3 regions of the Rothia sp. P13129 genome follow, and region 2 is predicted to be linked to each of the others. Evidence: riboswitches for the same ligand, from Rfam matches in the RefSeq annotation. Region 2 holds a riboswitch; each other region holds the start of a gene.
What was found. Region 2 has a riboswitch for S-adenosylmethionine ahead of ACN081_RS08005 (nuclease PIN). Riboswitches for the same ligand answer to the same signal wherever they lie in the genome.
Positions count from the first base shown of each region.

Region 1: linked by a shared signal. The riboswitch ahead of ACN081_RS04840 (AMP-binding protein) and the one ahead of ACN081_RS08005 (nuclease PIN) in region 2 are both predicted to bind S-adenosylmethionine.
Region 3: linked by a shared signal. The riboswitch ahead of metX (homoserine O-acetyltransferase MetX) and the one ahead of ACN081_RS08005 (nuclease PIN) in region 2 are both predicted to bind S-adenosylmethionine.

Region 1 is NZ_JBLXYA010000005.1:33,458-47,213, forward strand. Features, by position in the region: gene ACN081_RS04805 (hypothetical protein) at 1-538, shown strand, start outside; gene ACN081_RS04810 (ABC transporter permease) at 603-1,763, opposite strand; gene ACN081_RS04815 (ABC transporter permease) at 1,760-3,292, opposite strand; gene ACN081_RS04820 (ABC transporter family substrate-binding protein) at 3,445-5,193, opposite strand; gene ACN081_RS04825 (phosphoglycerate dehydrogenase) at 5,652-6,611, opposite strand; gene cls (cardiolipin synthase) at 6,805-8,304, shown strand; gene ACN081_RS04835 (LLM class flavin-dependent oxidoreductase) at 8,384-9,880, opposite strand; SAM riboswitch class IV at 9,979-10,091, opposite strand; SAM riboswitch class I at 10,267-10,355, shown strand; gene ACN081_RS04840 (AMP-binding protein) at 10,361-12,469, shown strand; gene ACN081_RS04845 (hypothetical protein) at 12,594-13,235, shown strand; gene ACN081_RS04850 (trimeric intracellular cation channel family protein) at 13,397-13,756, shown strand, end outside.
Region 2 is NZ_JBLXYA010000012.1:288-14,043, reverse strand. Features, by position in the region: gene ACN081_RS08040 (Tex family protein) at 1-257, shown strand, start outside; gene ACN081_RS08035 (GtrA family protein) at 283-840, opposite strand; gene ACN081_RS08030 (aldo/keto reductase) at 1,033-1,866, opposite strand; gene ACN081_RS08025 (hypothetical protein) at 1,934-2,071, opposite strand; gene ACN081_RS08020 (MFS transporter) at 2,089-3,384, shown strand; gene ACN081_RS08015 (DUF808 domain-containing protein) at 3,454-4,401, shown strand; gene ACN081_RS08010 (SNF2-related protein) at 4,384-7,899, opposite strand; SAM riboswitch class IV at 8,045-8,173, shown strand; gene ACN081_RS08005 (nuclease PIN) at 8,205-8,399, shown strand; gene ACN081_RS08000 (plasmid stabilization protein) at 8,396-8,845, shown strand; gene ACN081_RS07995 (DUF6350 family protein) at 9,030-10,820, shown strand; gene ACN081_RS07990 (hypothetical protein) at 11,059-11,478, opposite strand; gene purN (phosphoribosylglycinamide formyltransferase) at 11,609-12,232, shown strand; gene purH (bifunctional phosphoribosylaminoimidazolecarboxamide formyltransferase/IMP cyclohydrolase) at 12,343-13,756, shown strand, end outside.
Region 3 is NZ_JBLXYA010000007.1:121-3,787, reverse strand. Features, by position in the region: gene metX (homoserine O-acetyltransferase MetX) at 49-1,143, opposite strand; SAM riboswitch class IV at 1,260-1,379, opposite strand; gene ACN081_RS05790 (S9 family peptidase) at 1,548-3,667, shown strand, end outside.

The sequences.
Region 1 (13,756 bases), on a different contig from region 2:
GTTGAGCATCTTAGCTGCTTGGACAATGACTGGACGAACAGACCTTTTAGTTCGTTCTATCCTGCCTCTGTTCTTTGCTGTCTATGCTACCTGGTATGTGATGTACTACCCCAAAGTGGTTATCGATGTGGAAGATGTTGTGGTAGTTAATCCCTTTGTGACTCACCGCGTTAACTACTCTTGCCTTATCGATGTTTCTACACGCTATGCGTTGACTCTCGTCACCGCTGAAAAAAGTTACTCTTCCTTTGCCGTAAGTGGTTCTGGAATGGCTCATTCTTTCAAAGCTCATCGTTCGGAGTCACAAGGATTGCCCGCCATTACTCCCCAACAAGACGGGGCGATTCGTCCTAGTGACTTACCTTCGACTCTCTCTGGCGCTACTGCACGTATGATTCGTGGGTATTGGCAAGAGCTTGTCGAAGATGGTGCGCTCGAACAGGTAGAACCTGTAGCTTCTAGCGTTCGTGATACCCGCGGAATCATCATCATGTGTGTTCTTGGGGGTCTCACGCTTATTCAGCTGTTCACTCTGTAATTATCAATTCTCACGCCGTTGGTGGTTAGCTCAGGTGTTTTTATCTGAGCTAACCACGAGGCGTCTAGTTATCTCGTGTTTCTTTACGGATAACTTCTTGGTCGTGTTCACGGGTCTCGTCGTCTGAGAGAGGACCAGAACCTTGGAATCCGCCTGATTGCATTTGCAAGGATTCTCCAGCGATACCCAAACCGTTTTCGGCTGAGTGCGCTACACGCTCTTTAGCTTTGCGTGGGTTGAATTTCTTTTGACGCGGGTCAAAGGCATCGCGTAGGCCGTCGCCGATGAAGTTGATGCACAAAGAAATTGCGAGAATAAACAAGCCGGGGAACCAGAAGAGCCATGGGCGGGTTGCAAAAGCAGTTTGGTTCTCGGAGATAAGGCTACCTAGGGACCAGTCAGGTGCTTTAACGCCGAAGCCCAAGAAGCTCAAAGCGGTTTCGGTCAGAATTGCTGAGGACATCAGCAAGGAGATGTTTACGGTAATAACGCCGACGGTGTTAGGCAGGATGTGTTTGAAGATAATACGAGTATCAGAAGCACCTGCTAGACGTGCAGCATCCACGAACTCACGTTCTCGTAAGGACAGAAACTCTGCACGGACAAGACGGGCAAGAGAGCTCCAGAAGAAGAAGCCGACAACCACGCCTAAGGCGATGATTGCGGTTCGTCCATTGAAGTGGGTTCCTGCAATTTTACCGAGCACTGCGCTGATGAGCAGAAGCGGAATGATAATGATGACGTCGGTAAAGCGCATGATAATGGCTTCAACCCAACCACGATAGTAACCGGCGAGTCCGCCAAGCACTACACCGATAACACCAGCAAGGATGCTAATAATCATCACAACAAGGAAGGTGTTTTGGATGCCGCGCATCGTCATTGCGAAAAGGTCGCGGCCGGTAGCGTCCTGACCGAACCAATGTTCGGAGCTAGGAGCTGCACCATTGACGATAGGGTGCATGTCGGTGTATCCGGTATTCCACCATCCGGGGATTGGTCCGATTCCAAGTGAAGACCAAGAAAGGAGCAAGATACCGATAATGATGATGAGTGAAACGACAGCACCGGTGTTACCGAAGAAGCGTTTACGAACAATTTGTCCCTGAGTTTTTCCCAAGGTTTCGCGCTGGGTGATGTCGATGCTTGCCTCAACTTCGCGTAGTGCTGCAGTTTCGGTTGTCGGTTCTTTACCAGCATTAAAATCAACGTTTTTAGTTGTCATGCTTTCACCCTTACTCGCGGGTCGAGGATTGAGTAGACGAGGTCTGCAATGAGGTTGAAGACAAGCGCCATAATTGCGGTCACGATGAATACGCCCATGACGGGGTTAGGGTCGACTTGAGCAAGACCGTCAAGGAATAGTGTTCCCATACCTTTGAATGCGAAGATACGTTCGGTAATTGCTGCGCCACCGATAATAGAGCCGAAGTCCAAGGCGACGATGGTTGCTAGAGGAATGAGCGCATTCCGGAAAGCGTGCTTCATGACAACGCCACGTTCGGAGACACCTTTAGCACGTGCTGTGCGGATGTAGTCTTGGTTCATGATTTCGAGCATGGATGCACGAGAGTAGCGAGAGTAGCTTGCTAACGAGATGAGCGTTAGTGCAACGGTCGGAAGCAAGATGTGCGTCATGGTGTCAAGGTTAAGAATCCAGAAGTCACCGGTAAGGTTTGCGGTTGACGCATTTGCGGTGGGAATGGGGCGTCCACGGATACGGGAGTTACTGATGTAGTCCGGCCATGCTTGCATGAAGCGGTCTGTGAAGATTAACAGTGCCATGAGGAAAGCGGTTAGTCCGCCTACTCGCATATTTTGTCCGCGGTCGTATCCGCCAGCGACAAAGCCGAATCCGACACCGAGCAAGGTAAAGCACACGGCGATGATGAAGACCATCAAGAATGTTGCTTGGTTGAGAAGTGTCTGAAGCGGGAAGTAAACGATAAGTCCTAGTGCTACTGCTGCAATACCGCTATAGAGGGCACGGCGGTTTCTAATGCCGGAGACAAGAATTGTCATAACGTATGCGCAGAGTAGTCCAAGTACTGCTAGGAATGGAATGCCTAGTCCGGGGTGCAAGAACCAGTCGGTTACGGAGACGAAGAAAATGATGCCGAAGGTCAGCACGGCACCGAAGACGCCGAGGCTGATACGTGTTTTGAGTTTTCCGTAGGAGGCTGAGTACCAGAAGAGTCCGGCAACGAGAGAGATGAGCAGGTTGCTCATCAAAGATACTTGCGGGTCGGCAAGGAAGTCGTTGAAGCCAATCGCGAGGATTTCTTTGAGTAGTACTGCAATCCAGAAAGATGGCAAGGAGAAGAACAGGAAGCTTGCAAAGGTAATGGTGTAGTCAAGTCCTGAGTACTGGCGTAATGCTGAAACGATACCTAGGCTGATACCGATAAGAATTGCTAGGACGGTGGCAGCAAGAACCAAAATTAGTGTTTGGTAGATAGCGTTTGAGAGTAACTGTGTAACGGGCGTACCCGAGAGGTTTGTTCCGAAGTCACATTGTCCGATAAGGCACTTGGAGACGCCAGTAATCCATAGAACGTAACGGACAGGAATTGGCTTATCGAGGTTCAGCGCTTCAGTACGCTGAGCGATAAGAAGGTCTTTGTTAGGGCTGTTACTGGTACGTAGCTCTGCCAAAGGATCGCCAGACAGAGCGGTGAGTGTAAAGACTAGAAAGGAAGCGGCAAGTAGGATAAAGACCGCTGTTATTAGTCTCCTCACGGTATAGGTCAACATGATGATTCCTGAAGGGGTGAGTCAATGTGGGGAGAGTTTAAACGCACGGCGTGGATGCCCAAAAAGATGAGCATCCACGCCGCCGTTGGCGTATAGCACTCAGTGCTGAGCGCTATACAAGGAACGCTGCACCTGGGATAGTTGTGCTTTTATTACTTGATATCCCAGTCAACGATGTTCCAGGTTGCAGGGTACTGACCTGGTTTAGGATCGATACCTGAAATGGACTTGTTGTAAGCAACAAGGCTTGGGCTCTGGAAGAGAGGTAGGCCGTAGCCGTCTTTGAAGAGCTCGCCGTCAGCTTGGATGAGAACCTTCTGGATCTCTGCGTTATCGACGGTGCTCATCACTTTCTTAGCGTCTTCGTCAACGGTTGCGTTGGAGTAACCGGTGAAGTTAGATCCGCCGTCGGTTGCGAAGATCTGTCCGAGGGATTCGTGGCCTACGCCAGGGGAAACCCAACCGAAGATAGAAGCGTCGTAGTAGCCTTCTGGGCCCTTAGAAAGTTCGCTAGCCCACTGCTCAGAGCCAAGAGATTCAACCTTGAAGCCTGCCTTACCAGCTGCTTCTTTAATCATCTGGAAGGTATTTTCGCGGTTGCTGTTCTTGTTGTTGTAAAGAATCTTCACGGTAGGTGTTGCACCGTTGAGAAGTTCTTTAGCCTTAGCAATGTTTGCTTCAGGGTCGGTAGTGGGGTATTCGCTGGAGTTGTTCTGCTTAACAGCTTCTTCGTATGCTTTGCCCTGAGATACAACGAATAGTTCGGAGTTAAGAACTACTGCGTCTGGCTGCATAGGCTTGATGAGCTTGTCAACAACGTCCTGACGAGGGATGGTGAGCAAGAATGCTTTACGAACGTTCTCGTCTTTGAAGACATCAGAGTGGAAGTTCAAGTCGAGGTGATCGTAGGAGAGGTCTGGAGCAACGTGAGTTTCTGCGTTGTCCAAAGCCTTAGCCTGAGAGACAGTATCAATAGATGCCTGCGGAGTGATAACGTCCACGTCACCGTTCTTCAATGCCTGAATCTGAGCTGCAGCATCGGGAAGAATCTTGAGGGTAATTTCGGAGATAGCAGGCTTCTTAGGACCTTGGTAGTTTTCGTTTGCTACGAGGGTAACAGACTGGTTTTCGACAACAGCGTCAAGCTTGTATGGGCCGTTGCATACAATGAGGTCTTCGCTTGGCATGGTGGTGGTGTTGAAGCCGGTGTTCCATGCGTCTGCGATTTTACGTAGGTCTGCGTTCTCTTCACCGGGCTTAGCGTTCTTGATAACCTCTACGAGCTTATCTTCGTCCATGCCTGCGAGTTTAGCTACAACGTGAGCGGGGGTAGCGACTATGTCGTATGCAACCTCCCAGTCAGCAAATTTCTGTGGGTAGGTGAAGGTAATGGTCTTTCCGTTGTCAGAAAGAACGGGAACACCAGCATTGCCTAGACCAGCGGTGTCGCCAGCATAGGAGAAGTAGGTGAGGTCTTTTTCGGAGTCATCGAAGTGTCCGGAAAGAACAGCCCATGCCAAGAGGAGGTCGCCTTCACCGATTTCGTTACCGTCAGACCACTTCATGTCGTCTTTAACGGTGTACTTAACTTCCATGCCGTCGCCTTTATCGGATTCCTCATAGGTTCCGAACCAGTCGTTATGTACAACCTCAAGCTTATTGTTGATGGAGTAGAAACCGGAGGTGGTCATGTTAGCAATCATGCCGTTGGTGTCGACGTTACCGTCAGCAGAATTGCTATTGAGGGAGCTGAAGGTGTTCACGATTGCCATTGAGACAGATTTTGAACCCTTATCCCCGGAAGATGAGCTTGCGTTGTTTCCGGTGCTTGCACAAGAGGATAGTGCAAGAGCGGATACGGCTGCAAAGCCGATGATGGAGGATCTACGTGAAATGCGCATTCCTTCTCCTTTTTCAATATGAGATGTTGTGTGCGACTACCAGAGCTCATCGTAGATGAACGACAGGCAACCTAAGTGACTGGAAACACATGTAAGTTTCATTGTAAACAAAACTTAACCAGTTGTACATGAAGATACCCTAAAACGAATCTTTATTCATATGATGAGAAAAAGCTAAATAAAGGTAAAATTTTTATTACCAAACACAAGCAACCCTCTTTAACCCTAAATAATCAAACCAATAAATATCACTTGACTAGGTTTTATATGGGTTACATCAATAATTAGTTATTTTCTTCGTAAAAGATTTATGTTCTTTTTAAGTGCCGTTTAACACCCTCTCCAAGCCCAAAAAATAATATGGAATTAACATACAAACAGGCGTGGTGTACACATAGTGGACACTTAAAACACAGAAGCCGGCGAGGAAACACCCCACCGGCTTCATACAGCAAACCTTACATCTTATTACGATAATCAGCAGTTTCGCCACTAGCCTCAGCACGCACAGCACAAAGATTATGCGCAATCAGCTCCTCAGGATTCACCGGACGTCCACCCGCCGAATGAGGAGTAATCACCAAATTCTTCGTACCCCATAGAGGAGAATCCGAAGGCAAAGGCTCTTGCTTCACCACATCAACCGCAGCACCAGCAATAGCACCGCTCTCCAACGCCGCAATCAACGCATCCTCATCAACAGTGACACCGCGACCAACATTCACCACAAATGCACGAGAAGGCAACAACGCCAAACGCTGTTCGTTCAACGCATTCTCCGTCTCAGCAGCAGCCGGAAGAATCATCACCAAAATATCAGTCTGAGGCAAGTACTGTTCAATATCATCAACAGCAATCACGGGGAAACCAGCTCGTTCACCAGCAGAACGCGCCACACCCTGCACCTGAGCACCAAAGGCCTGAAATAAGCGGGCTGTGCTCTGACCGATAGATCCAAAACCCCAAATCAAAACACGAGCGCCCAAAAGAGTTGTGACTTTATCCGCAGGATGAAGCTCCTGAGGACCACCTAACTCCCCCGCCCAACGAGAATTATCTTGCTCCTCAGAAAGCAACGGCAAGAAACGCACAAAATTTAATGTCAAAGCCAGCGCATGCTCAGCAACGGTCAAAGAATGCAAGCCAATACCAGAACAGATAACCGCTTCATCACGGAAACCAGCTGCACGAGCCTGGTCAGGCCCAGCAAGAAGAGCCTGAACCAACTTCACCTGAGATAAATTCTTCGCTGCATCTTGCAACTGTTCATTAGTATTACCCCAGCTAATCATGACATCGGCATCATAGTGCTCTGCAGGTAAAAGCTCAGTAGGGTCATAAGAAACTAGCGTATCTTCTGCCTGAAGACCAAGCTTCTGAGCGTCCAAAGGAATAATAGTAGGAGCAAGGATTTTCATATCAAATCTTCCATATCACGAGAACATTAAACATGCCCTAAGGCACTCTTCTTAGATTATGTCCTAGAGCACACAGAATAAAAATATCAACACCCAAATTACGACAAATACATCCACCCAACACACATACCCTCGAAGAAATATAAGAAAATACACTCTTCTCCTCTGAAAAACTTTCTATAAAATAAATCTCGTGGACCCTCTTAACATCTTTGGACTAGCCCATCTACCTACGTGGTTAGCGTTAACACTCTTCATCCTCGATATCACCTTGCGTATTATCGCAATCTGTTGGCTACCCTATAACCGCAAACCCGTGGTTGCTCTCGGCTGGCTCATGGCAATATTCCTCGTCCCATATATCGGGTTTGTTGCCTTCTTGCTCTTTGGATCTTCCCGACTACCACGACACCGAAGAATCCGACAACGCACCATCAACGACATGATGAAAGAGATACTCGCATCCAAAAATGCTGATGAAGAATCCCGTTCCGTCCTCGGATCCCATGGAGAACTCCCTGAACCAGCACGAGTAGCAGCGAACCTCAACTACAAGCTCGGAGCGCTCCCCCTCGTCGGTGGCAACACTTTCACACTCATCAAAGATAACCACCAAGCTATCCGACAGATGACAGAAGAAATCAACCGGGCAGAACGATACGTACACTTCGAGTTTTATATTGCCGCCTACGACAACACCACCAAACCGCTATGGGATGCGCTTCTTGCAGCACACCAACGCGGAGTACTGGTCAAAATCATGATCGACCATTGGGGCTCTCGAAAATACCCCAATTGGAAAAAACTCTGCAAACTCCTTGATGACTCCGGAATCAACTGGCAGCTCATGTTGCCCTTGAAACCATTCCAAGGTAAATGGCAACGACCAGACCTGCGTAACCACCGCAAAATCGTCATTGTTGACGGTCGTATCGCATTCTCCGGCTCACAAAACGCTATCGACCGTTCCTACAATCTACCTGCCAACCTCAAAAAAGGACTCGTCTGGCAAGACCTTACATTCTCATGCACAGGACCCGTTGTTGAAGAACTTAACGCCGTCTTCATCTCAGACTGGTACTCCGAAACACGAGAACTACCACTGAACGAAATCGAAACAGCTATTCCCCGTGTGCACAGCGGAATGTTGGCACAAATTGTTCCATCGGGCCCCGGATTCGAAACGGAAAACAATCTACGCCTCATCAACTACCTCATTTACAATGCAGAACGACGCATCGTCGTCTGCTCCCCCTACTTCGTCCCAGAAGAAACACTCTTACAAGCACTCACCAACGCAGCACTATCAAAAATTGATGTCACCCTCATCGTCTGCGAAAAAGGAGACCAGTTCCTACCCAACATGGCTCAACGCTCCTACTACGAGAAACTTCTCCATGCCGGAGTCACCATCAAACAATACCCCGGGCCAACCGTATTGCACTCAAAATACATGTTTGTAGACGACCACCTCACGTTCATCGGCTCATCCAACATGGATCCGCGCTCATTTGCGCTCAACCTCGAAGTATCCACCTTCATCGTTGATACAGGAATGGTTAAAGAGTTAGAAAGTATCTCTGAAGAATACATCTCTCAATGCAAAACCCTCCGATACGACGAATGGGTTGCCCGCCCCAACCGTATCAAGGTCGTAGAAAATATCTGTAGGCTCTGGTCATCGCTCCTTTAAAAGATGAGGGTTCTCTCTGATATACCCCTTACACCAAAGAGAACCCTCACACGGCGAATCATGAGCAGAAGAAAAACTCTTATAAACGCTCTGCCTGATTCTGAGCCAAGCTCAAAAACTGACGGGCAGGAGTGTCAGCAGCGTTAGGACCACCAGCAAAAGCGCCACGATATGCTGCCGCAGGATGACGCTCATTCACACGTGTATGCCCCACACCAAAAAGATTCTCACGCAATGTATGCCCCTCATACTCCGTACGATACCGGCCCCGCTTTTGAAGCTCAGGAACAACAAACTCCACAAAATCCTCAAAAGAACCAGGCGAAACATGGTACGCAAGGTTAATACCGTCTAAATCACCCTCATCAATCCAGCGTTCCAACTCATCAGCAACAGTCTGAGCAGAACCAATAATCACATCGCCCATACCACCAATAGCGCAATGACGAGCAATATCAGCACGAGTCCACTTCTTCGTCTGAGACTGCAAAGTAAAAGGCGTCAAAAAGGATTGGATGGACTCCGTCTTGACATACTCAAGAATCTCGTCCTCATCAAATAGTGAAAGATCAACACCAGACCAGCCACCAACAATTCCTTGAGAAGACTCTATATCCACATATTTCACATAATCCTGATACTTCTGCTGTGCCTTCTCGTCAGTTTCATCAACTACCACCGAAAGCATGGCAAGAATCTTCACGTCATCACGACGGCGTCCGGAACGCTCAGCCTCATCACGGATACGAGAGGTCACATGCCTGGTCAAATCTGGACGTAAAGCAGAAATGAAAATCGCTTCGGCATGTTTTCCAGAAAAAGCCTGACCGCGAGAAGACGCACCAGCCTGAAAAATTACGGGAGTACGCTGAACAGACGGCTCGGTCAAAGAAATTCCAGGAACTTGAAAATACTTGCCTTGATGCAAAATAGGATGAATTTTCTCAGGATCTGCAAAAATTCCGCGCTGACGGTCACGTAGCACCGCTCCGTCTTCCCAAGAGCCTTCCCATAACTTATAACAGACGTCGAGAAATTCGTCAGCAATTTCGTATCGTTCATCATGCTCAATCTGACCGGCAAGCCCCTGATTCTCTGCCGCAGATTGAAGATAAGAAGTCACCACGTTAAAACCAACACGACCACCCGTTAAATGATCTAACGTTGCATAAGAACGAGCCAAAGTATAAGGCTGGTTATAGGTCACGGCAGCTGTCACTCCAAAACCAAGATGTTCCGTGACCGCTGCCATCGCCGAAATCTGTAAGAACGGATCACCTACCGGCACCTGTGCACCATCACGAAGTACGGGTGCAACAGAATCCTTATATACGTCGTATACGCCCACCACATCAGCGATAAAGACCGCGTCAAAAAGCCCTTTTTCGCATACTTGAGCTAAATCTGTCCAATATTTAATGGTGTTATATTCATCGGCTCGCGAGCGCGGATGACGCCATAATCCGAAGCTTTGGTGGCTTGTTGTGGTCATATCAAACGCGTTGACAACGATACGTTTTTTAGAAGAAGACGGTGTCGTAGTGGGTTGTTCTGTCGTGGCGGTATGAGTTGCCATAAGTTTTTCCTTTGCGTTCTTAGAGGAGAGGGCACTCCTCTATGAGGCGTGGCATATTGAGAACCATATTTTTCGGTGTTGATATGCCCGACGCATAGGCGCCGTATTTGCCGTTGTGATTATTTTGAGCCGGATCTTCATCTGGGGCACCCCGCTACGGGAAGAGGGTTGCCGTCCAACAAGCCAGAGCTTGACGTTGGAACTCGTGATCGCTGGGTTTAGCTTATAAAAAGTTCTTCTTGGCACCCAAGAGCTTCAGTGTTTATTGCGGTGGGTGACGTTCGCTAAGGAATATGACTCTATGCAACGTGATGTGTTCATCTGCTGGCAATGGAAAGTAACGTCTAGATGAATGTGTACGGAAGGTATTACGGTAGAACTCGTCTAAACCATCCAGAGCGACTGAGAGACCTGGCTCTAAGACGTCGCAGCAACCTCGCTTATGCGGTGGTGCTAATGCCAGAAACGATGGGAGTATCTATGTCGTATTGTTCGTCTTTTTCTTATTCAGACCCTCGAAATCAGGTGCAGAATCCGGCAGATGTTTCGGATCAAGAACGTATTGATTTTTGGGCAAGGCAGGCTCGAGAACGTCTTAGTTGGGGGAAGCTATGGGATGAGGATAAAACGCATGAGTTTATTCCTCCTCGTTTGGTAGACGTTCGTGAAGATGGTGTTCAAGAATTTTCTGTTCCAACGATTAAGTGGTTTGAGGGTGGTCAGCTCAACGTTGCCTATAACTGTGTGGATAGGCATGTAGAGCAAGGTTTTGGCGATAAGGTTGCGCTTTTCTTTGAGGGTGAACCTGGTGATCGTGAAGCTATCACTTATGCTCAGTTGCAACGCCGTGTGGCTCAGGCGGCACATGGTTTAGAGCGTTTGGGTGTGGTTAAGGGTGATCGTGTTGTTGTTTATTTGCCGGTGATTCCTGAAACTATTATTTTTGCTCTTGCCTGTGCGCGTATTGGGGCGATTCATTCTCTTGTTTTTGGCGGTTTTTCGGCGGAGGCTTTGAAGTTTCGGGTAGAGGATACTGGTGCCAAGGTATTAATTACAACTGATGGTCAGAATCGTCGGGGTAAGGTTGTTCCGGTCAAGTCGATAGCGGATGAGGCGTGTTCGTCTGAGAATAATATTGAGCATGTGGTGGTGGTGAACCGTACCTCAGCTACCGAGCAGGAAAGACAGCGTGTTCCGTGGTGTTTGGGGCGAGATGTTTGGTTTCACGATTTGATTGAGGGTGTTCCAGATACGCATGATTATTCATTGCATGATGCTGAAGATCCGTTATTTATTATTTATACGTCGGGGACAACGGGCCGACCTAAGGGTCTTGTTCATACTATGGGCGGGTATTTGACGCAGACGGCGTATTCTCATGCGTTACTTTATGATTTGTTGCCTGATGTTGTTGATGCTGATGGTGTGCTTCGTCCTGATGAGTTAGCTACTTGTAATGATCGGCAAAAAGTTGCGGATACTGTTCATTGGTGCACAGCCGATTTGGCGTGGGTGACAGCTCATACTTATGAGATATATGGGCCGTTGGTCAATGGCGTGAGTCAAGTAATTTTTGAAGGTACACCTGATACTCCTACTTTTGAACGGCATTTTGAAGTGATTGAACGCTATGGTGTCACAAACTATTACACGGCACCAACGTTGATTCGTTCGTTGATGGGGGCTTTCCCGCATGGCCCAGAGTCGGGAAAGTATGATTTTTCGTCGGTTCGTCTTTTGGGTTCTGTGGGTGAGTCGATTAATCCACAAGCTTGGTATTGGTTACGTGAGCATATTGGTTCTGGTCGTGCTTCCTTTATTGATACGTGGTGGCAGTCTGAGACGGGTTCAACGATCTGTTCTCCTCGCCCGCATGATCCTCAGTTTGCGCCTGAGGGAACTTTTGAGCAGGGTACTCCAGGTATAGCTGTCAAACCAGGTTCTGCTACTCGTGCTATTCCGGGGGTTTCTGTGCGTGTTGTTGATGAGCGCGGTGAGCCGGTTCAGACGGGGGCTCAAGGGTTCATTGTGGTTGATAAAGTGGGCCCTTCGATGGCTCGTACTGTGTGGAAAAATCCTCAGCGTTATCTTGATTCTTATTGGAGACATTATGGGGAGCGTGGCTGGTTTTTAGCTGGAGATGGCGCAAAGCAAGATGAGGACGGGGATATTTATATTCTGGGCAGGATTGATGATGTTATTAATATTTCGGGTCATCGTCTTTCGACAATTGAAATTGAGTCAGCTTTAGTGCGTCATGAGGCTGTGGTTGAGGCTGGTGTTTGTCCTATTGAGGATGAGTTGACGGGGCATCAAGCAGTAGCTTTTGTGACGCTTAGTGATGAGGGTAAGGCGTGGTCTTCTTCTGAGCTACGTGAGGTATTGGAGTTGCATATTCGTTCTGAGATTGGACCTATTGCAAAGCCTAAAGATGTGGTGGCGGTTGCTGAGATTCCTAAGACTCGTTCAGGGAAGATTACTCGTCGTTTGTTGTCTCAGTTGTATGAGGGGAAACCTCTAGGAGATACGTCGTCTTTGCAAAATGATGAGGTGTTGCGGGATATCGCTCAGGTTTTGGCGTGCTCATAAGACTGGGTAAAAAATTCGTGGTTATTTTAGGGTACGTATTCACTCAATAACATCACACTATTGTTTCCTTATTATTCGTATGGTTAGAATCTTGCATAGTAGGACATCTACGAAAGGTACTATCATGGAAAATATCCTTACTATCCGCTTTGAAGATGATGCTATTGCGTATAAGGCGCTATCTGAGCTTCGTTCTAATGCCCCAACGTACCGCGTTTTAGTGGGTGGAGTTGTTGTTGTAGAGAACGGAAAAGTTACAGCCAAAGACGGTTTTAACTATGATTCTTCTGTTCAAAGCAACTGGGCTTTCGGCGGAATTATTGGTGCCGCTATCGGTATGTGGGGTGGCCCAATTGGGCTTCTCCTTTACGGTGGTGCTGGAGCATTAGCAGGCTCCATGATTGATTCCACTGGTGCGGTTAAGGAAGCAAGACTATTTGATAAAGTCACTCGTTCTCTAGCAGTGGATGGAACAGTACTTGTTCTTCTGGCTCAAGAATCAGATGATCTTCTTGATAAATATCTGCAAGGTCTTGGCGCGGTAGATGTTCAGCGAGATAGTGTTGCTGAAGTTCAGGCCTCTATTTTGCAGGCGGAGAAGGCTCGTAAAGAGCTTGAGAAACAAGCTCAGAAAGAACTTCACGAGCAGAAGCGTGAAGAGTTCCGCCAGAAAGCTCACGAGAAGCATGAAGAGGTTAAAGAGAAATTCCATCATTTCTTCTCTCATACTTCTCATGACAAAGATTCTGCTAAGAGTAGCGAATAATCCTCAATAATTTTGATGATAGAAGAGGGCGGCTTACCATACGTGGTGAGTCGCCTTCTCGCCGTATACCACCTGTACTGGTGGTCTGTACATGCTGTAGCATGTATCGGTATTTATTGAAGTCATTCTATCGATATGAAACATCAGAAAGAGGCATGCGTATGCAGGTATGGGATCCAAGCGTGCTCTTTAGAGTGGTCGATGTAGCAGCAGTTGTTGCTAATGGTTTGCTCGGTGGCGCAGTTGCTCGCGCATTCCGTTTTGATGTTGTAGGTTTTATCCTCTTAGCGGTGCTCTCTGGTATGGGTGGAGGGCTAATCCGTGATGTTCTTCTTAATACTGGGTTACCCGTTGCATTGACTGATTCTGCGTATTGGGCTGGTGCCCTCATCTCAGCATTGTTGGCGTACTGTATCGATTTGGGGAGTCGTTGGGCTAACCGTGTTTTAGTTGTTGTGGATTTTCTGGGTATGGGTTGTTGGGCCGCTACAGGAACTATTAAATCTTTAGGCATTGGGCTT
Region 2 (13,756 bases):
AAGGGACAGTATCAAACGTCGCTGGTTTTGGAGCTTTTGTTGATATTGGTGTTCACCAAGACGGACTCATTCACGTCTCACAGATGAGCACAAGCTATGTTCAAGACCCTCACCATATTGTACGTTCTGGCGATATTGTACAAGTCCGTGTTACCCACGTTGATACAAACCGTGGGCGTATAGCGTTATCGTTACTGCTTGAAGACGAACCTTCTATTACAAAGAAAAATGCTCGACGTCGGCAACGTCGAGCATAAAAACCCAAATAACCTCTTCTAAATTCTATGAGGTCTTTTGCACTGGCGGAACAGAACCTTCATCCATCGGCACAGAAGGTGATTTCTGCTCACTGTCGAAAGGTACCACTTCGTGTAGTTCTGCTTTTTTGCGAGCCTCGTAACCTTTAAAAACAAAGCGGTCAAGTGCCCAAAATCTAAAGACCATCGCTAGGGCTGTACCGAGAATAGGGCCGGCAATAAAGTCCGCTATTTCTTGAGCCAGAAACGAAATGTTAGGGTACGACAAATGAAATATATAGCGTGATACCCACTGTGGAAGAGCGTTTAACCCAATACCGATGACCGTCACAATAAAGAAGCCTAAGAACTGCTCGAACGTTGGCTTTCCGGAGGAGCCTTGCCACGTCCAACGTGAAGAAAGAATATACGAGACAATACTTGCTATTCCGGTTGCAAAAATAAGAGCTGTTGTCGGTTTTGCGGTAAGAACCGTGTATTTGAGGGCATAGTTAATGACCATGGTAAGCACAAAGCAACCACCACCAACAATGAGAAAACGGACTTTCTCATTCTGAAGAAGCTTAAAAAAACTTTCTTTCATGCCCTCAGCTCTTTTCTTTCATCATGGGCTTTGTTCCATAAAGTCTTAGAACACATCACCTCAAAATAGCATTATTACCTCTCTAAAAGAGGAGTATAGCGCTAAAAAATAGCGTGGTATTAGTTGCAGTTTAACCTCAAAGAGGCAGACGCCCTATGACGTCTGCCTCACCTGAGAAGGTAAAAGCTGCTCTTAGAACTCGATATGTGACGGGTCAGGGCCAATACGCCCATCTGCACGAGTCAATGAGTTAATAGCCTCAATATCGGCATCATCGAGGCGTACCTGTAGAGCCTCAAAGTTGGACACAATTCTTTCTGGCGTGACCGATTTAGGAATAACAACGTTGCCTAACGCTAAATGCCATGCGATAACAACTTGTGCCGGTGTGGCCTGATGCTTTTGAGCGATTTCAGTGATGACAGGGTCACTGAGTAACTGGCCACCTTGACCTAACGGAGACCATGCCTCGGTTAATATTCCAAGCTCCTGATGAACTGCACGCAACTTCTCTTGAGAGAAATATGGGTGCAACTCAATTTGATGGATAGCAGGGGTTACCCCTGTTACCTCAATAATTTCGCGTAATTGTTGTTCGGGGAAATTTGAGACACCGATGGAACGTACTAGTCCACGACGACGCAACTCAATGAAAGCTTCCCACGTCTGAACATATTTTTCACGATGGATAGAAGCCCAATGAATGAGGAGAAGATCAACACTTTTGAGCCCGAGGCGTTCTAAGGATTCTTCACAAGCTCGAAGTGTTTGGTCGTACCCTTGGTCGTCATTCCAAATTTTGGTGGTGACAAAGATATCCTCACGAGCTACGTGGCTAGATGCTAATGCTCTGCCCACACCAGTTTCGTTGCCGTAGATTTTTGCGGTATCGATATGTCGGTATCCGGCATCGAGTGCTAGTTGTGTCACTTCTTCTGCGCGGTCGTTTTCAACCTGCCATAATCCATAACCTAGCTGAGGGATGGTGTGTCCATCATTAAATGTTTTGAGAGGCTGTTGTGCCATCTGATAATCCTTTCGAAGGTGTGCTCAACGGCATCAATCAGAAAACTTTATGCGTAAAATTTTCTGTCTATTCTTTCATCATAGAATTAGTGCCGCCCAAAAATGCTGGTGTTACTTTTCTTTGCGTCATCAGATAATCTTCATCAACGCACCGATAACCCCTGAAAAGATGCGCAAATAGACGGCATAAGACACGGTTAGCCATAGTGTAGTATTTCCCTCATGGCGAAAATTTTTATGGATTTAACGCCGGTCAAAGAACTCCCCGAGTACCGCCGGCTGTGGATTGGTTCTCTCTTTTCTAGTTTGGGTTTCCAAATTACATCAACAGCCGTCACCCTAGAAATTTTTTCGTTCACGCACTCCACCTTCGCCGTAGGGCTTCTCGGCTTTATTGTGGTGTTACCCCTTATCATAGGAGGTCTTTACGGAGGAGTCATTGCCGATAACTATGACCGTCGTAAAGTTTCTTTAACCGCCAGCTGGGGCATGTGGCTCATGACCCTTTTCATTGCCTTGCAATCATGGATCAATCTCCAGAACCAATGGGTTTTGTATACTCTCGTTGCTTTAGAATCATTACTTTTCCCCATTAATCAGGCTGCTCGTGGCGCTATTATCCCTCGAATAGTTCCGCCAAAACTTCTTGCATCTGCCAATGCACTTAATATGAGCGTTGGCTCCTTGGGCATGGCTCTTGGGCCTTTACTCAGCGGTTTATTCATTGCTTCTATCGGATATAACTACACATACCTTGTTAACGTTTTTGCTCTACTGGTCAGTATCTGGGCGCTATATAAACTTCCTACAGTCCTTCCTGAACACGATGAAAAAACACCAAAGGTTCGTGGTCTTCGCTCCGTAGTAGAAGGCTTTTATTTTGTACGGCGCACCCCCGTCATTGCGATGACGTTCATCGTTGATTTGATTGCGATGATATGTATCCAAGCCCGTCCTCTCATTCCGGCTCTAGTGCTCCTCTCCTTTGGTGGTGGAGACCTTGGCGCCGGTGTGCTCTTCTCAGCTGGCGCACTAGGGGCTTTTATTGGGGTCACTTTTTCGGGGTGGCTATCAGCTATACAACGCCGTGGAGCTTTCCTCACAATGAGCTATGTGTTGTGGGGGATAGGATTCGTTTTCTTCGGCACAATTGCATTCTTCTTAGAAGGACGCTCTCCGAGCGAGTCCTTGCACGAAAACCTGTTACCTCTTGTCTGTGCTTCTTGCGCGTTAGCGGTAGCAGGCTGGGCAGATGGTGTAGGCGGTATATTCCGTTCTACTATCATTCAACAAGAAACCCCCGATAGGCTTCGCGGACGTCTTCAAGGTATCTTCATCATGACCCTTGCTGGTGGGCCTAACATCGGTATTGGTGTGATGGGTCTGGGAGCTGCACTATTTGGTACCTCAATGACAGCCATCATTGGTGGTGTGATATGCGTTGGTGCTATCGTGCTAGCGACATACTGGAAACCAGCTTTGTGGAGATATCCAACCGAAAATACTCTTGAACAATAATGAACGATAACTTCCCTTGTATTCTTGGGGTAGTAGCTTATTGGACAGATATAAAGAAAAGAGATCCTCATGGCTGGCGGGCTAGTTGCGCTCCTAGACGACATCGCAGCATTAGTAAAACTCACAGCGGCAAGCACCGACGACATCGCTGCCGCAGCCTCTAAAGCAAGCGCTCGCGCTATTGGTGTTGTTGTTGATGATACTGCTGTTGTTCCCCAATATCTGAACGGGGTAGAACCTCGTCGTGAGCTACCTATTATTCGTAAAATTGCGGTTGGTTCTCTCCGGAATAAGCTATTTTTTATTCTTCCACTGATTATCTTTTTGAGTTGGTTATGGCCAGCGTCATTAACTCCGTTGTTAATGTTAGGTGGTCTGTACCTCTGCTTTGAAGGTGCTGAGAAGATACTAGAGTTATTTCATCCGCACTCAGCAGAAGAGACCGAAACCCCCGCTATTATTGCTGGGGAAGAAGCCGAGAAAAACGTTATTTCTGGGGCGATTAGAACAGACTTCATTCTCTCTGCCGAGATTATGGTCATCGCCATGAACACTATTGCTCATGAGGGAACGTGGGCTATTCGTATTATCTCCCTCATCGTGGTGGCGGTGCTGATTACTCTACTTGTCTACGGTGTTGTTGCCGTACTCGTGAAGATGGATGATGTCGGCTTAGCGCTCATGCGCCGTGAATCTTCTATGACACAGAAAATAGGCGCTGCGCTCGTGTCAGGAATGCCTCTTGTGATGAAAGGTATTTCATTACTTGGTACTTTTGCGATGCTTTGGGTGGGCGGGCATATCGTCTTGAGCGGTTTAGCAGATATCGGTTTTCACGCCCCAGAACACGCGGTTGAATACCTTGTTCATGCTCTCACCTCGTGGAGTTCCGGTACTCTTCTGAGCGTGCTTGCATGGTGCGCTGAAACATTTTTTGCCATGATCTTTGGTCTGTTATGTGGCGGTATTGTGGTTGTTACAACGCACTTCTTCTCATCGCTACGAGGTACTCAATAGTTCTCGGATATGTTCTGCTGTCATCTTTTCGCTAAAGAAATCTCCATCATCAACAACAGCGTCGAAGAGTGCAGACTTATTTTTTTGTAATTCCATAACTTTTTCTTCAATGGTTCCCGCAGCAATAAGCCTGTAAACCATCACATGTCTGGTCTGCCCAATACGGTGGATTCTGTCGATGGCTTGTTGCTCTGCTGCAGGGTTCCACCACGGGTCCATCAAGAAACAATAATCTGCTGAGGTGAGGTTAAGGCCGAACCCTCCCGCCTTGAGAGAGATGAGAAAGACGGAGCTTTCTCCTCGCTCAAATTGTTCGATAACTTTTGCGCGGTCTCTTGTCGAACCGTCAAGATAGCAGAATTCAATATTCTGTTCTTCTAAATCTTTTGCGATGGTTTTAAGGTAGCTGGTGAACTGGGAGAAAATCAGTACACGGTGTCCCTGAGAGAGAACTTCTGGCAGATACGACTGAAGGTACTCTAGTTTTGATGAGGTAATGTGCGAGTACTCTTCGTCGACTAGATGAGGTGCTAGCGCCATCATGCGTAGTTTTGTTAACGAACGGAAGACCGTAAAACGGTTTTTGTCCATATCTTTGAGCAGTCCCAGAACTTTTTTGCGTTCTTGTTGTAGGAGCATATCGTATACTTTACGATGCTCTGGGTTAAGAGCAATGGGCATTCTTTGGTCTGTTTTATCTGGTAGCTCTGTGGCAACAAGTTCTTTCGTTCGCCGGAGAATCAGCGGGCGTATCCGTTGCCGTAACTGTTCGAGTTTTTCGTGGTCTTTGCTTTCAGTGATGGGTTGTACGTAATAGTCTTTGAATTTTCGTGCACTGGGGAATAGACCTGGTGCCACGAGAGAGAAAATAGACCATAACTCCATGAGGTTGTTTTCCATGGGTGTTCCGGTGACGGCAAGTTTGAAACGTGCAGGTATTTTTCGTGCTATTTGGTGTGCTTGAGTCCTCGCATTCTTAATGAATTGCGCTTCATCAAGAATGACCCCGTTCCACGGTGTTTCTTGTGCGTAACTGTTAAAAGCGTTGGAATCTAGTCGTAGCAGAGTGTATGAGGTGATAACGACTTGTGCCTGACCGATACGTTCTGTGAGTGTTTGTTGCGATTTTGCAGTGGATGTGGTGATGGCGGCGACTTCAAGTTCTGGTGCGAAGCGTTCTAATTCTTGTACCCAGTTGGGAACAACAGAGGTGGGGGCAATGATGAGGAAAGGAGCAAATGATGGGGTGCTGTTATTGAGCTCTTCGACCCATTGTTCATAGGCTTTGAGCATCATGGAAATAGTTTGTAGTGTTTTACCAAGCCCCATGTCATCACCGAGGACGGCTCCAAGGCGGTGTTTCCACAGGAAGTAGAGCCATTGGTAGCCTTCTTCTTGGTAGGGGCGTAGCTGTGCTTGGAGTGTTGCTGGAGTCGGTACGTTATCGCTACTGTCTTTGTCGCTGAGGAGGCTGTGAATATTTTCTTGCCATCCTTGGCATGATTGTGTGGTGGTGGCAAGATCTTCGAGTTCTTCCCACATCCCTAATTGGTGTTTGTTGAGGCTAAGTGGTTGGTCTGGTTCTGAGAAGTCTTCTATTTCGGCTAGTAGTTGACGTAGTTTGATAAATTCTGGTCGGTTGAGGGGATAGTAGTTGCCATCACCGAGAAGGATGTGTTTTTTCCCCGCGTTGAGTGCCTCAAAGATCGTAGAAAATGATACGGTCCATTGACCAATGGTGACGATAATTCCAAGGTCAAACCAGTCTTGGGTGTCGCTTGGTTCAACTCTCATCTGGATTTCGGGGGTAACGTCCAGTTCTGTGAATTGAGGTTCTTGTCCATGAGTTTGGATGCGGAGTCCACGAACATTGCGGTATTGGGGCAGTATCGATTCGGTGAGTTGTTGAACATCCCAGTCGTAGAAGTGTTGTTCTGTGAGCTGTAATGCGGGGTAGATATTTTTGAGTTGCGCGAGGATTGTATTTTCGTAGTTTTTATCGCGCTGTTCATAGATGTCTAATAAGGTGCTCTGTACTGGGAAGTATTCGAGGTTGCTTTCATCTCGTGTGTTCTTGAGCGGGTCTTTAGGGTATTCCCATTCCCAGCGGGTGTGGGCGTGGGGTGTTTGTTCGCTGTCGAAGTAGACGTGAAGAATTAGCTCTGGTTGTTGCACTTGGGGTGGTTGTATCGTTGCGTCGTTGGTGCAGAAGCTGATATTGCGTGTGAGATATGGGTAGAACTCTTGATAGAAACTATTGATATCTTGTGAGGGGATTTCGATATGTTCTTCTCGGATAAGGGTTTCTGCTGCGCCGTTGAGTGTTTCTTTCAGGGGAATGAAAATGAGGTCGGCTGCGGCGTATCGGTCGTTGAGACGTGTTGGATTGATGGCGCTAGGTAGGGTTGTTTCCCAATGTTCAGCTTGTGCTGTGGCTTTGTAGTGTTCTTGTGCTTTGTGCCCGAGGGCAATGAATCCGTTGCGGGGCTGGCCTATTGGGTGGCAGTAGTATGCGAGGAAGGCATTTTCTCCTGTGGTGAGTGTTGGTGTGATGCGTAGACCGTCTTTGTAGCTGTGAAGTTCTGCTTTTAGCGTGGCTTCTTCGGTGTGCGCCGTAGTGATGGGTGTTCCCTCTAACAGGATGGGCAGTGCTATTTTTTCTGCTTTTTTGAGTACTTTCCATAGTAGGGACGAGTTAACCGTAGAAAGTGTTACCCAATCGCGGTGGGAAGTATACGCTGATTGCCAAGGTCTGATGATGGAGTAGAACTCTCGCAACCATCGTTCGTGTTCGGGTCGGAGGGCGTGGCTGCTTGTCTTTCCGGTGTAATCTTTTTGGAAGTGTTCCCAGTTGATGCCGTCTTTAATCCAACGGTTGTTTTTACCTTGGACGAGTGGGCGTGCTTGTAGGGTGATACGTGGTGTTTTGTGTTGACCGCTACCGAGTGCGAAGCGGGAGTTAACGTGCATTTTGAGGTCGAGAGCGGCGATGGTATTGCTGTTATTTTCGTAGGGTATCCGGTGATGCTGCGCCAGTGTTTGTGACAGTGTTCTGCGCCATGTCGACATTTTTTGTTGTTCTGCTAGCTCTTGTGCAGTAGTGATTCCGTGGTGTTTGAGCTGTTCTTCGCTGAGTCCGTCTGTGACGCGTTGAGTGGAACTTTGAGCTTTGCTAACTTTTTCGGCTCTTTCGATGGCGGTGAGCATGATGGCTACGGAGTGTTTGCAGTCGGTGCGTACTGGGCAGGTGCATCGTGCGGAGAAAGCGAGGGATCCTTCAACCTGTTCTGCGGGGAAGACAATTTTGCTGAGGTATGGGTCTGTTGCGTCGCCGTAGGTTGTTCCTGTCAGGATGTGTGCTTGGGCGTCGTAGGAGTATCGGGCGACTTTGCCTTCTTGCATGTATTGTTTTCCGCGCAGGTAGGTGCGGTGTCCTACTTGCTGGATAATTTTTGCTGCGCTGACGGGGATTCTGGGGAAAGCTGATGGTGCATTCACGGTGGTTGTATCCTCTGCTGGCAGGGTGCATATATGTTCTAGGTTACCGGATGAGCTTGCACCAAAGCTGGTGTAGCCTAAATCTCTCAAATATTTTGGGTTGAGCTCTTTGTTTTTTGTGGTGGTTGCGTTATTCTGGATTCAGCTTCAAGAGTTTCAACTGATAAGCTCCGACTTTAGTTGAACGCCAACCCCATGTTCACGGGTGGCTCGGATGACGAAGCGGTTCGTATTCGCGTCATAGTACGCAGGCTGGTACGGACAAGAGCACTTCGAAAGGAAAGCGCATTCAGCGCAGTTGTATCATGCACAACACCGCTCGCCCTCAGCACAATATTCAACCTGTTTCTTCTGCTCAAACTCGTGGCGGTTACGCTGCCGTAAGCATTCAAGATTACACTCGTATTTCCCATGAGCGTTCTGAGTTTCTTAACTTTTTGCTCTCTCCTAATCCGCACGGTATCCCTAACCAGGAATACGGTATCTTACAAGCAGCATGAGTATAAGAGGACTACTTCTAGACTCTGATGTACTAGCAGAGATTCGCAAAGCCACACCACATCCGCAGGTCGTTGCGTTTCTTCGCCGTCGCTCATATATGGTGATGTACATATCAGCACTTAGCCTAGGCGAACTTAAAGGGCTTTACCCCTACCCTGAAACAGAGCGGTGGGTTAACGAACTTCTCGAACGTTTTAGCGGGCAGGTCCTCGACGTTGATACGAACGTATCTTTGGCATGGGCCGGTCGCCAAATTCGTGCTGAAGAACGCCCCTCACCAGAAGGCCCTTATACGCCATTGCCTACCGCCGCACTTGAAGGGCTCATGGCTGCTACCGCTGAAGTGCATCAGCTAGAAATAGTTTCTTCTAAAGCAGATATTTATCGTCGCTGGGGAGTCCCTGCCGTTAATCCGTTGCATGAAAACACCGCGCGAGGACTATAAACACTGTGTCTTTTGCATGATCTTAAGATGTAGGCTGTGATGAGCTTAGCGTCTTGACCGGCATACATGGTATGGTTCAGTGGGGTGCACGCGGTGAAGAAAATCCTTGGTTTATGTCTCATTTGGATGAGAAAAGCTGTGTGAACTTCAGAGTTCAATAGAGTTCATGACAAGATAAAAGACGATGAAAACCAGCGTGATGAAACCTCAACAACGTTCGATACCGATGCCCCTCTGGCTACAGGGGGTTGTCGAACTCTTTCGTACTGCCTTCTACTCTTGCTTTGCTGTAGTGCTACTACTGGGTGCCGTATGGTTTACCGGCGGTTTTGAACAGCGTGACCTCTACGCTATGGCAGTTTTAGTTAGCCAAATGTGGCTTCTAATCCATGGGGTTCCTCTTCATCTGAACATCTCTGCCCCGTATGGAGACACCCCCGATATTCAGGGGACGATGAGCTTTATCCCGTTGGGTTTAACGCTGATACCCTTATGGTTATGTTTCCGTTCAGGACGAGTCTTAGCTCAAGCATCTCGTGAGGGACAATTCTGGATACCAACATTAACCGGAGCTATCACTTATAGTGCCTGTGCTGGGGGCTTGAGCCTTTTGACAACAGATACTGCTGCGGTAGCGTACCCGGTAGCTTCTGCACTTGTACCGTGTTGGGTCGTTTTATCAGGGCTTATTCTTGGTGGCTGGTACGAGTCTCGTTCTTTGGCGAGAATGATCGGTGTTAACGCTGCAGAATGGGTTGCTCAGTTTAGCCAGTACTCACGTTGGGCGGGTTCTTATGTTTGGACGGTTCTTCGCGCATCAATCGTGGCAGTTCTTGCGTTTATTGGCTGTGGAGGGCTATTACTGAGCTTGTCTTTGCTCTGGCATTGGAGCGATGTCGTCACAATTTATCAATTGCTTGATGCTGGTGCTATCGGCGATACGGCTTTGACCTTTTTACAGCTTGGTGTTATCCCTAACGTAGTTTTTTGGGCGATGTCTTGGAGTGTCGGAGCTGGTTTCTCATTGGGAGAACATACCTCCGTAAACTTCTTTGAACACTCTACTGGTGTGCTCCCCGCTTTCCCTCTTCTGGGTGCCTTACCAACGGTCAATGAGCCGTGGAGCTATATTGCTATTGCGGTTCCTGTGCTGTGCGGTATTGTTGCTGGCTGGTGGTTCTTCCGCGCCGGCGAAGACCATCTTGATGAGTGGCTTTCTCTTAAAATTCCTTTCCGCTGGATTTCTTTGCCACTATCAACTTTTGCCTTAGCTATCTTTGTTTCTATTCCTGCCGGCATCATTTTGGCGTTATGCGGTTGGGCATCGCGCGGTTCTCTTGGTATGGGACGTTTTACTGATTTAGGGCCAGATGCTTTATTATTTGGTGCTTTATCTGCCGGTTGGATTGCTTGTGGCGTGATGATGGGATCGGTGATGGCCCCTATCTTCCATCGTGGCGCTATTACTGAGCTTGAGCGTTTTTCTGAGCTAAAGAACGACCGTGAAGAGCGCCGTCGTCGTAAACGTCTTGCCCGCGAGCAGAAAAAAGCACAACGTCGAAACTCTCGTCAGAATTCTGCTATCGCAGAAGTTGAAGAACAGCATGATGAAACCAATAAGCCTTCTTCCGAGGCTGTGCGTCGTCTCTTAGAAGACTCTGATGGACCGTTATCGGATATGACGCTATCTGAGGTGGCTCAAAAAGAGGAGCAAAAAACTGCTGATTTTGAATCTGTCGTAGCCCAAAACTTACGATTGTTTTCTGATATCGAAGAGGAAAACCTCGAGGCTCAGACAGAGGCTTCGTCAACTGAAGATGACGTATCGAAACAAAAAAATGATACTGCAGCCGATCAGGTAACTGGAGATAAGGATTCTTCTGAAGGGAAAACCCTCACTCACTTTAAACATGGGCGAGTCATACGCCGTCCAAAAACTCGACGTCGTTCTTCGTCGCAGTCTGATGACTCTTAACGCTTTTTGGGCACAGAGCTTTTGGCGTTCTGAGGGTGTGACAAAACCTCACTTAAATAATTGAGCTGATGGGATGTATCTAGAGCATCATCAAATGTGCTTGAAGACAATACCTTGAGGTTTTATCTTGAAGTTTATTGTGGGGGTTGTTTGTCCCAGTCTAATCGCTCTACAACCACCACCATGAGTACTGCTACCAGTACCCCTATAACTCCCGGTATAACTGCCCATATCGGCTTTATTTGAGTAAGGACCCTAAAAGATTATCTTCTAAATCAGCTTTACACTGCTCCTGCCGGACAATAGTCAGAGCATGACGGGTACAATCTGCAAACTGGTTTGTTTGGTCCATAAAAATTATTTGTATTGCGGTGCTAAACATGAGCACTAACGCAATCACCATAAAGAATGTGAACGTCACATACGTGCCTGAGGACGCACGTGCCCGAGCAATATACGTCATGCCCCAAACAGCGCTGATAATCATCCCTAACTGAAAAGACACTGCTGCAATAAGCCACCACCCGCTATACGAGGAGAACACAAACCCTAAAAGGCCAAAAGCAATGCTCAAACGATGACAGACGTCAAGACGCTGCTTTGCGTCTTGAACCATGGGGGAGGACTCATTCTCAGGAAGCATAGGCTGTACAGACATACTCTCTAGGATACCTGCTCTGAGAGATTTGAGGGATTCCTCGCGCCTGCTCTCTCATGCGCAAAATACTTTAAGTCATATAAATAATTGAACTATTAGCTTCGCCACAAGGTGGGGTACACTGTGAACCATGCGTATTGTGGTGATGGTCTCTGGGTCAGGGACAAACTTACAGTCCATCATAGATGCTGTTTCGGCAGGCACCCTCACGGTGGATATTCTTGCTGTCGGTGCAGATAAACCGTGCCGTGGTATCGCACGAGCCCAAGAGAACGGTATTGAAACGTTCCTGTGCGAACCACATCATTATTCTTCTCGCGAGCAATGGAACCGTGCCCTTGAAGAACACCTCACCCGATATAACCCTGATCGTATCGTCTTCGCTGGCTTCATGCGCATCGTGGACAAACAACTTGTTGAACGATTCGCCGGACGTATCATCAATACCCACCCTGCTCTCTTACCCTCTTTCCCCGGAGCACACGGGGTACGTGACGCCCTCGCCTATGGGGTTAAAGTCACTGGAATGACGGTTCATTTAGTTGATGCAGGGGTGGATACCGGAACTATCCTTGCTCAAGCTCCTGTCTTTGTGGAAGATACAGACACCGAAGAAACCCTTCACGAGCGTATCAAAGTCAAAGAGCGGGAGTTACTTGTGAACACTCTTGAACAGATAAGCCACACTCTACGTTCTTCGCAGAATGCCACGGAGAAAACCACTCCTGAAGAACATACACCCCCGCTTTTATAAGCGCCGGTGCCACAGATGTAGATACCTCATCACTGGTATCTAGCCCGTGGGCCGGGGTTGAAAACGGCTCAAAATAACACCTTTTACCCAGACAAAAAATTGGAGTATTTGTGAGCCTTACTCAGCTAGATCGTGTCCCCATCAAACGTGCGCTCATCTCTGTCTACGACAAAACTGGATTAGAAGACCTTGCACGTGGACTACACCAAGCCGGTGTATCACTCATTTCAACAGGTTCTACCGCAGCGACGATTGCTTCTGCTGGCGTACCAGTAACAGAAGTATCTGATATTACCGAGTTTCCCGAATGTCTTGAAGGTCGCGTCAAAACTCTTCACCCGAGGATTCACGCAGGTATTCTAGCTGACCGTCGGAAAGAAGAACACCGACAAACTCTAGAAGAGCTGAGCATCGAACCTTTTGACGTTGTTATCGTTAACCTTTACCCTTTTGCGCAAACCGTTGCTTCTGGCGCTGACCACGATGCTATTATCGAAAAAATCGATATTGGTGGTCCTTCCATGGTGCGTGCAGCCGCAAAAAACCATCATTCAGTAGCTGTTGTCGTCGACCCCCAACGCTATGATGACGTCATTAACGCAGCCCAAAACGGTGGATTTACTTTAGCTGAACGTCGCCGTCTTGCCTCAGCTGCTTTTGCACATACCGCCACTTACGATACCGCTGTAGCAACATGGACAGCCGCCCAGCTAGAAGGCTCTGAGAACGCCCAATACTGGCCACCTTTTGCGGGACTATCCTTTGAACGTTCAGAATCTTTACGCTATGGAGAGAACCCTCACCAGCAAGGAGCTCTTTACGTAGACCCCGCTAGCGCCCCCGGCATTGCCCAAGCTGAACAACTCGGCGGTAAAGCAATGAGCTATAACAACTACGTTGATGCTGACGCCGCTCTACGCACCGCCTATGATTTCGATGAACCCGCAGTAGCTATTATTAAGCACAATAATCCTTGTGGCGTGGCAATTGCACCACCACAAGCTGAAGACCCTATTGCACAAGCTCATATGAACGCTCACGCCTGTGACCCGGTGTCTGCCTATGGCGGTGTTATTGCAGCAAACCGCGAAGTGACCGCACAGATGGCGCAGAACATCAAAAACATTTTTACCGAAGTAATTGTTGCACCGTCCTATAGTGCAGATGCTTTAGAGATTTTACGGTCTAAGAAGAACCTACGTATTCTCGAACTGCCTCAGAACTATACGCGAAGCACCATCGAATACCGTCAAATTTCTGGTGGCGCATTATTCCAAGATGCAGACCAGTTACAAGCTGAGGGTGATACGCCTACCGCGTGGACTCTCGTTGCCGGTCAACCTGCCGATGAACAAACCCTCAAAGATTTGAGCTTTGCTTGGCGTGCCCTACGTTCTGCAAAATCAAATGCTATCCTTCTAGCTCATCAAGGTGCTGCTGTCGGTATTGGCATGGGGCAGGTAAACCGTGTAGATTCTTGTAAACTTTCGGTTGAACGCGCTAACACTCTTGCCGATAATGCTG
Region 3 (3,667 bases), on a different contig from region 2:
TTGTGAGGTGAACGGGGGCGATGCCGGGTTTGTTTCTTTTTCGTGTTGTTAGTGGGTTTTTCTGCCTTGTTTTAGAGCTGGTTCTAGGATTTTTTGTAGTTGTTTTGTTTCTAGGAGGAATCCGTCGTGTCCAGCTGGAGAGTAGATAGCTTGTGCTTGTACCGGTTGGGGCAAGGCGCGGGCTAGTTCATGTGATTGTTCTGGGTAGAAGAGTCTGTCATTGTGCACGTAGGCGATGGTCCATGTGCATTGGCTTCGTTGCAGTGTTTGGTGTAATGTTCCACGATTTCGGGTGATGTCGTGGCTCATGAGTATTTCGTTAATGCTGAGGTAGCTATTTGCGTCAAAACGTTGCACGAGTTTATGCGCGTGGTAGTCCATATATGATTCCACGCTGTATTGTGTACTGTTTTGTGTTTGTTGTGTGCGTCCGAATCGGGTGTGGAGTTCTTCTGAGGTTCGGTAGGTGATATGTGCGATGCGTCGAGCTATCCCTAGTCCTTGGCTGGGAGGTTGTTTATCGTAGTAGTCGCCTCCGTAGAAGTGTTGGTCGCTGCGGATAGCAAGGTTTTGTGCTTGTGCCCAGGCTAGTTGTTCTGCGGTGGTGTATGCGCCGGAGGCGATGACGGCGCAGTGACGTACGTTTTCGGGGTAGGTGATGGCCCATTCTAAGGCTCGTGCTCCTCCGAGGGATCCTCCTATAACATGTGCCCATTGTGTGATGCCGAGTGCTTCTGCTAGATGTTTTTCGGCGTGTACGGTGTCTCGTACGGTGAGTCTTGGGAAGGATGACCCCCATGGTTGTGGGGGTTGTTTGTGTGGGTGTGTGCTGTGTGCTCCGGTGCTTCCGTTACAGCCTCCGAGAATATTCGGTGCTACGACAAAGTAGGTGTTTGTGTCGATGGTTTTTCCTGCTCCAACGAGCTCTTCCCACCAGCCGTAAGTAGTGTTGTGTTCGTTGTGGGCGACGTGGGTGTCTCCTGTTAGGGCATGTAAGATGAGCACGGCGTTGTCTTTGTGTTTGTTGAGGTTTCCCCATGTTTCGTAGGCGATAGTTGCGTTGGGTAGTGTGTGCCCTGATTCTAGGGGTAGTGTCTCGATGGTTGTGTGGTGTTGGTAAGTGAGTGTTGTTGGGGTACTCATAGATGCTCCAATAACTATTGTTGTAGTAGATTGGGGCTGTATCTGCACTGTTGTTTCCTCTAGTGTGTTGCCTGTTTGGTGTGCAGGCTCTTATGTTGAGGAGGTAGTGCGTACTGCTCCCGCGCTTGCACCGTCTAAGAGTGTTTTTCTGGTGCCGGGTCTGTCTCAGTGGCACCCCGCCGCGAGTGGAGGGTTGCCGGCTAATAAGCTGAGTCTTGGTATTAGCGCTCTTGACCGTATTGTTATCGTATCTGAGTGGTTTGTTGTGGGTCGAGCCGTTTCTTCTTCTTTACGTTCTCATGCGGTAGTTTGTCTTGTTTCGTCATATTTTGTCTTTAGAATAGTTCTCATGTCGCGTTGTTTTAAGGGCGCATTATCTATTTTTCTTTTCGGAGGTACATTTCATGTCTCAAGCACCTGTTACGAAGCGTGTGGAGTCTTCACGTGTTCATCATGGCGATACGTTTATTGACCATTATGAGTGGCTTCGTGCTAAGGACGATTCTGAGGTGGTGGAGTACCTCAATACAGAAAATGCTTATACAGAGCAGTCCACTCAGTCACAGCAAGCACTTCGTGAAAGTATTTTTCAGGAGATTAAGGAGCGTACCTTAGAGACGGATCTTTCTGTTCCTTCTCGCCATGGAGATTGGTGGTATTTTTCGCGGACGATTGAGGGTGAACAGTACCCTGTATTTTGTCGTGTGCCTGCTTTGGTAGACGGTGGTGAGGTGGAGATGTTTTCTCCTCCGCAGGTTCAGGCGGGTGTTCCTCTTGATCAAGAGCAGGTCATTCTTGATTGTAATGAGTTTGCACGAGAGTTGCCGTTCTTTTCTCTTGGGTCTTTTTCGCCTTCGTTAGATGGTTCTTTGTTGAGCTTTGGTGTTGATGATTCTGGCGATGAACGCTATACCCAGTATTTCTTAGATTTAGAGACATTGACTCTTTCAGAGGAGACTTTGCCCGGCATTTTTAGTGGCGCATATTTGACTCCTGATGCATCAACCCTTATTTATTCTCTTGTCGATGAGTCATGGCGCCCATATGAGATACGGGCTCACTGTATTGGTGCGGGGGAAGAAGATTGTGTTCTTTTCACCGAGCATGACAATGCGATGTGGCTTAGCAGCGCTCTTTCTGCTGACCGGACTCATATCGTTATTACGTCATTTTCTTCTGAGTTTTCGGAGGTTCGTTTAGTTCCGCTTCAAGATATGTCGGCTGAGCCTTTGTTGGTTATTGGTAAGAAGCATCGTGTGCAATACGGTGTTGAGCCTATTCGTATTGATGGTGTGCCTTATGTTCTCATCATGCATGATGCTGACGCTCTTAACTCAGAAATTGTGCTTGCCCCTTATCCAACGTCTCAGCCTTTTGAGCAGTACCGTCAGTTATGGCTTAAAGTTATGCCTCATCGTTCTGAGGTGCGTATTGAGGGGTTTGATTTTTCGTCAACTCATCTTGTGGTGACGGCTCGTGAGAATACGACGGTACGAGTTTTTCTTGCCGATTTAGACCGTTTGCGCGCCTTGTTGCGTTCGCAGTCGAATGCGGGGGTTGTTTTTAGTGAGCCGACCGGTTTTGTGGAGGAAATTTATACGACTGGTGTTTCTCATGTTTCTATTGATTCGCCGGTCATTCGTATTTCGTACACGTCGTGGGTGACTCCCCCTCGAATTTATGACTATTTTCCGCGTACTCAGGAGCTTATTCTTCGCCGTGAGACCCCCGTATTAGGCGATTATCATGCTGAGGATTATCAGGCGTATCGCATGTGGGCACCTGCCCGTGATGGTGCGATGATTCCTATTTCTGTTATTCATCGTGCTGATCTTGATTTGTCTCAGCAGCATCCCGTGTTCCAGTATGGTTATGGTTCCTATGAGGTGTCGATAGATCCTTATTTCTCTATAGCGAGGTTGTCGCTTCTAGATCGTGGCGTGATTTATGTGGTGGCGCATATTCGTGGTGGTGGCGAGATGGGACGCCAGTGGTATCAAGATGGTAAGAAACTTCAGAAGAAGAATACTTTTACTGATTTTGTTGATGTTACGGAGTTCTTAGGGCAACGCCCGTGGGTTGATCAGAAGAAGATTGCTATTTCTGGTGCTTCTGCTGGTGGTTTGCTCATTGGTGCGGTTCTGAATCTTGCTCCCGAGAAGTATTGTGCTGCTATCGCAGGTGTTCCGTTTGTGGATGCGTTGACGACTATTCTTGATCCAGATCTTCCGTTGTCTGCTTTGGAGTGGGAGGAATGGGGTAACCCTATTGAGGATGCCGAAGTATACGAGTATATGAAGTCTTATTCTCCATACGAGAATATCCGTCACGTCAAGTATCCACCGATTGTTGCAGTGACGAGTTTTAACGATACTCGTGTGTTATATGTTGAGCCGGCTAAGTGGGTAGCTCAGCTACGTGAGAGTATCTCTGCTGATTCGGCTACTCCCCTGTTGAAGATTGAGATGGATGGTGGGCACGGTGGCGGTTCAGGCCGTTACACTGCGTGGCGTGATATTGCGTG